Regions from separate parts of the Paenibacillus sp. GL_099_B genome, predicted to be linked through region 1. Evidence: riboswitches for the same ligand, from Rfam matches in the RefSeq annotation. Region 1 holds a riboswitch; the other holds the start of a gene.
What was found. Region 1 has a riboswitch for cobalamin ahead of metE (5-methyltetrahydropteroyltriglutamate--homocysteine S-methyltransferase). Riboswitches for the same ligand answer to the same signal wherever they lie in the genome.

Region 1 (3,112 bases):
AGTGGAAGTCCTTCACGCAGAGCTGGCTCATCGACCTGAATCATCTCAATGCCTGCTTGCTCCAGCGCTTCAACCTCGTCCCGAATGGCGCGAGCAATCTGGTAGGATACTTCACTGCGTGGAATATCCGAGCGGACAAAGGACCAGTTCAGGATCGTTACCGGACCTGTGAGCATGCCTTTCACCGGTTTGCTGGTCAGTGTCTGGGCATACGCCGTTTCTTTCACCGTCATCGGTTCATTGAACAGCACATCTCCGTAGATTACAGGTGGCTTCACGCAGCGTGAGCCGTAGGACTGTACCCAGCCATTTTTTGTGAAGGCAAATCCGGTCAGCTTCTCACCGAAAAACTCGACCATATCGGTACGTTCGAACTCACCGTGTACCAGCACATCCAGACCAATTTCCTCCTGGATGGTAATCCACTCCTGGATCTGTTCACGCACATAAGCGTCATATTGCTCCGCATTCCACTCCCCTTTACGGAAGAGTGCACGTGCTTTGCGCACATCAGCCGTTTGCGGGAAGCTGCCAATAGTTGTTGTTGGCAGCAGCGGGAGCGACCATTTTTGCTGCTGCAATTCGCGTCGCTCCTGGAATGACGCGTTACGAAGCAGCTGCTCATCAGCGTGCACCCCTGCAGGCGCACCACTCAGGCGTGTCCGTGATTCGGACTCGCTCAGCAGGCGCACCGCTTCGGTGCTTGCCTGGGCGCGGCGGCTGGCTTCAGCCAAAGCCGCTGCTTGGTCCGCCTGCTTCGCACCGCCGGACAACAACGTGCCGAGCGTCGCAATTTCCTCCAGCTTCTCGTCGGCAAAGGCCAGGGCATTGCGCAGTACCGGATCAAGCGCGCTCTCCTGAGCGGCAGTAACCGGTACATGCAACAGGCTGCAGGAAGGCTGAATGATTAGCTTGCCTTCGGCTGCGAATTCAGCCACCTGCTCCAGCAGCTTCGCCGTCTCTGCGAGATCGGCACGCCAGATGTTGCGCCCGTCGATTACACCGGCGCCCAACCATTTAGCCTGCGGGAAGCCATGCTCCCGCAGGCTGGCGAGGTTGCCTTCATAGCCGTGGACCAGGTCCAGGCCGATTCCGGCAACAGGCAGTGCTGTCACGACCGGATAAGCTTCCACCGATTCGAAATACGTTTGAAGCAGTACCTTTAATTCCGGTGCAGCTTGTGCCAAGGCAGCGTACACCTGTCGCAGCAAGGCTTCATCTTCGGAAGAGACGGCCAGCGTCAGAGCAGGCTCATCGATCTGTACCCACTGTACGCCTTCTGCTTGAAGCTCAGACAGAAGCTGGGCGTATACGGGAACGAGGCGTGTGACGATCTCTGCGAAGCGTTCCGCGTCATAGCCTTTGGCGAAACGTACATACGAGTACGGACCGACTACAACCGGTTTACCTTCCAGCCCAAGCTCCTGCTTCGCTTCGCGATAGGCGGCAAGGGGTTTATTTTCAAGCAATGCAAATGCAGTATCATTATGAATCTCAGGTACGATGTAGTGATAGTTGGTGTTCAGCCACTTGGTCATCTCACAGGCTGTTGCCTGATCATTACCCCGGGCCATGGCGTAATAAGTAGATACGGATACCGGTCCGCCTGAATGGTTGAAGCGCTCAGGAACGACGCCAAACATCGCGGATACGTCAAGAATATGATCATAGTAGGAGAAGTCGCCCACAGGAATCAGATCGAGCTGCTGTGCCTGCTGTTTCTTCAGATCTTGCAACCGAAGTGTGGTCAGCTCCTGATGAAGCGTGGATTCATCGATTCGGCCAGCCCAGAAGGACTCCAGTGCTTTTTTCCATTCGCGTCCCGCACCGATGCGGGGGTAACCAAGGTTGCCTGTCAGTACTTGTGGCTGTTGTTGCTGTGATTGCGACATGTAAAATTCCTCCTCATTTATAATAGGTAAACTCATCAAGTTGAAACTATTGTGGTGTGTTTCTTTTGAAAGCATCAAAAAAAGGCATTCCTTCCAATTCCATACCCCGAGGAACAGGCATCATGAATGACGACTGTGCACAAAGATAGAATGGGAAAGAACACCTGCTATAAGTAGTTGTAGCGGTTGCTCTAACACCTTCCTATCTTCCGTAGGTCATGCGATGCTGTCGAAACAGGCAGGTCTCCTGGCTTGCGGATCATGGTCATATGCATTCCTTCCCGGTGGTTACACCAGTGGATTATATGCACAGACTCCCCGTATACAGTGGCGGGACCGCGACGGATTTACACCGTGCTTCCCTTTTAAGCCTGACCACGCATGTAGCGCGGTAGGCACCTGTTTCCGTGTGCAGAAATGTGCGTACACATCTCCGGCTATGAAATTGGTGACCAAGCATAGATGATAGATTGTATAATGATGCAATCGTCGTATACTTGCTCTTATGCTACCAATCATAGACGATAACCTACGGGCTTGCAATATATATTATTAATCCGATCGGAAATAAAATAGTGCTCTATGAATCCTAGATATATTGGCAGATTTGGCTCCTTAAAATGAACCCAATCATCGCCCACGCTGTGCTAATTCCCCTCAAATAAAAAAATCGTTACCATGCATCTAACTGCATGGTAACGATTGTCTGGCCAGCCATTGTTGCACCCACATTAACGATGCGCTGATTACGACTGCCACGAAAAGGAAGAGACACATCACGCTCAGCTGCGATATAAGGTCCATCGATAATGACGTCGCATAGCCGGGATAACTCCGCCCGCGACGGGTCTGTAATCAGTTCCTCATATACAAACCCCGTGTAGGCCCATACGGTCAGATCAGGCCGAGCAGCCCGAAGCTGCCGAACCCAGGAGGCACATTCTGCGGCAGAGAAAAAAGGATCACCTCCGCATAACGTAACCCCTTCCAGCAAGGGATGCGAGGTCACTTCATGCAAAATCTGTTGCTGCCGCTTCTCCGTAAATGGTTCGCCTGCACGGAAGCTCCATGAGCCGGGGCTGAAGCAGCCCGGACAGGCGTGGCGGCATCCGCTGATGAACAACACGGCACGCAGGCCAGGCCCCTCATTCACCGATTCCGGGATGTAACCATACAGATTCACCGGTGTTTCACCCGGTCTCTCACTTCGGCCTGCTTCG
Region 2 (3,112 bases), 2.1 Mb from region 1:
GACAAAGGCACCAGCAATCGATAATCAGGTCCGACGATGAGCCGAAGAATATGCGGAATGACCAAGCCGACGAAGCCAATCACGCCGGATACGGAGACAGCGCCTGCGGTAAGCAGCGTACCCACAGCTAACACCGACAGTTTCAATCCATCCACCTTAACCCCGATATGCGCAGCCTGGCGTTCCCCCAAGGCAAGCACATTCAACGAACGCGCACGGCTCCAGAGGAAAATCAGCCCCAGCACAAAATACGGGAAAAGGATGGCCGTATACGACCACCCACGCAGTGCCAGACTTCCCATCGTCCAGTATATAATTTCATTGATTGTCTGCTTCGACATGGTCGACAGGAAGGAAACTACTGCTCCCAGGAAACTTTGCATGACCACGCCAGCCAGAATGAGGCTGTGTGTCGGTATTTTGCGTCCCTCACGAGCGAGGGCCAGCACAAACCACAATGTGATTACTCCCGTCAGAAACGCGACCAATGGCAGAGTCCAGATCCCAATCAGCGCATACTGCAATCCGAAAAAAATCAGAAAAGCCGCACCTACCGATGCACCGGACGATACGCCCAGGGTAAACGGATCAGCCAGAGGGTTACGAAGAACCCCCTGGAATCCAGTTCCGGCAATCGCCAGCGATGCACCTACAAGCACGGCAAGCAGTACACGTGGGAATCTGACCTTCCATATAATCTGTTCTGCTGCTGTATTCCAGTCAGGAACAATCCAGTCGCCCAGCCAGGGAATGCGATGAAGCAAGATGCCCGCAATGTCCCGAACAGGCAGGGCAACCGAACCGATGCCCGTGCAGATCAGCACGGTTAACACAAGCAGTACAATTCCGGCCGTTCCGTACACTGCCAGCTTTTTACTCATTTGAACAGATCAGGGTAGATCGCTTTGGCTACTTCTTTCAGACCTTGGGTTACCCGTGGTCCCGGACGGCTCAGCAGGTTGGCATCCAAACCAATGACTGCATCATTTTTCACAGCCGTGATTTGATCCCATCCGCTGCGTGCTTTGATGATTTGATCCAATGTTTTGTTATCTTCCACTACATCGTTCGCATACAGAATGACGTCTGGATTAGAAGCAATAATGTTCTCTTCATTAATCTGGTTCCAGCCAGTCAAGTCAGAAGCTACGTTGTTTCCTCCGGCCAATGTGATCAATTCATCCATGAATTCGCCTTTACCCACAGTCCAGCCTGGGGAGAACTCAACATATACTTTTTTCTTTTCTTCCGGTTTAACTGCCTTCACAGCTTCAGTTACATCAGTCACATCCTGTTTCATCTGGGTGGTGATCTCCTGTGCTTTTTCCTGATGATCCGTGATTTTACCAAATGTTTCAATGTTATTCATCACATCATCCACTGATTTAGGATCTGTTTTGAAAATGGTAATGCCCAGATCGCGCAGTTTCTTAACAGACTCTTCGCTCATCGAGATACCTGTAAATACGATATCTGCTTCAGCCGCAATGATAGACTCTTCATTAGGCTTTGTTATGCCGCCCATTTTTGGTTTCTTTGTTGCTGCTTCCGGATAGTCGTCATAGTCGGATACCCCTACGATCTGCTCGTCCAATCCGAGTGCGAACAGGGATTCCGTTTCAGCTGGAGATACAGATACGATTTTGGCTGGTGCTTTGTCAAAGGTAAATGATTCACCCGTAGCATCTGTAACCGTGAGTGGATATTGTGTTTTGAGATCTGTCTGCGCCTGTTCCTGGGATTGCTCCTGTGCAGGTTGCGAGGTTCCTGTGCCCTCGTTCGTTGTTGTTGTACCACATCCGGCCAACGTCAGTGCCAGCATCGCTGCGCTCAGCAGTGACGCTACGCCTTTCCATGTCTTGAAATTCATTGTGTTCATTCTCCCCTTCTCTATCCATTCTAGTGAGTAGTGCTCCTGTCCCAATTCCGCTTGAATTTGTGTTCCGAAAAAATAAAATCCCCAATCCTTGGGTCAGGATCAGGGATGACGTCTCGCATGTGGCGATCTATGCATGGTCAGCTTGGCGCTGTATATGCACAGAGAACTGCCCGAAACGCTGTCCTTTCCTCGAAGGAACACCGGTTTGTACGTCCAGGGCAGGTAACCTGACTTACAGGAATTCATCCTGATTTACAGTGGCGGGACCGTGCCGGATTTACACCGGCTTCCCTATTTCACCCGTTTGCCGTTCATGGCCTCATATGAACCCATGAAACATTGCTGCATGCACGCGGGACCCTTGGTCGCTAATATTGTTCAACCATTCAAGTGAGCATCTTGCATCCTTGCTAGAGCTTGTTGAGCCTCCATCAATGACGCACTTGCTAAGTCACACTTCTGTTGTGATTATAGGTTATATTGTACATCCTTACAACCCGATTTACGGAAAAGTCAATCTGGTTCCAACCCAGCTATCCCCATCGCCATCAAGCCGGATCTTTATCGCTTGTCCTGGTACCACCTGCGTATCCCAGAAATCTTGATTCGGAATGAGACGTGACACCATATAACGAATAACACCGCCATGGGTAATTACGGCTACCTTTGGCGCGTTTAAGCTGCGAGAGTGCAGTATTGGTGAAAAGGACATCAGACTCTCTTCCATAAATGAATCAATACGCTCTGCAAATGCTGTCCAAGGCTCGCCATTCGGTGGCGTTACCTCCTGCGGCGCATCGATCCAGTCTCGATACTGTGGATTGTCCTTTAGTTCATCGTAGGTCAACCCCTCCCACTGACCAAAATCGATCTCCCTTAGTCGGGCATCAAGCTTGGCTTGTCCAGTTTGGGGTGATGCAATGTGTGTAAGTGTCTGCTGACAACGCAGCAGATCACTGCAATACAGGGCTTCGCATGTGATATTGCTGAACTCTTCGCGCAGCGAAGATAGCTCCTGCTTTGCTTCAGGCAACAGTCCGATGTCAGTATGCCCAAGATACCTTTTTTCCAAGTTCCACGCCGTTGTACCATGCCGTATCAAAATAATCTCACGGCTTTGCATGCCACCATGTCCAGCTTCTATCTCCATAACAGTGCACCTCCAGCAGACCATATCCCTAAGGTGACCAACCAACATAATAAAACAAAAGAACCTGCCGACCAGAACATAAG

Region 2: it holds a riboswitch for cobalamin, as region 1 does, so the genes downstream of both, AC3ITG_RS07380 (ABC transporter substrate-binding protein) here and metE (5-methyltetrahydropteroyltriglutamate--homocysteine S-methyltransferase) in region 1, are expected to answer to the same signal.

What each region holds. Positions count from the first base shown of each region.
Region 1 covers NZ_CM174430.1:6,611,800-6,614,911, reverse strand. The annotation lists gene metE (5-methyltetrahydropteroyltriglutamate--homocysteine S-methyltransferase) at 1-1,892, opposite strand, end outside; cobalamin riboswitch at 2,113-2,310, opposite strand; gene nrdG (anaerobic ribonucleoside-triphosphate reductase activating protein) at 2,566-3,075, opposite strand; gene AC3ITG_RS30070 (anaerobic ribonucleoside triphosphate reductase) at 3,072-3,112, opposite strand, start outside.
Region 2 covers NZ_CM174430.1:1,612,227-1,615,338, reverse strand. The annotation lists gene AC3ITG_RS07385 (FecCD family ABC transporter permease) at 1-881, opposite strand, end outside; gene AC3ITG_RS07380 (ABC transporter substrate-binding protein) at 878-1,879, opposite strand; cobalamin riboswitch at 2,080-2,227, opposite strand; gene AC3ITG_RS07375 (histidine phosphatase family protein) at 2,382-3,029, opposite strand; gene cbiB (adenosylcobinamide-phosphate synthase CbiB) at 3,020-3,112, opposite strand, start outside.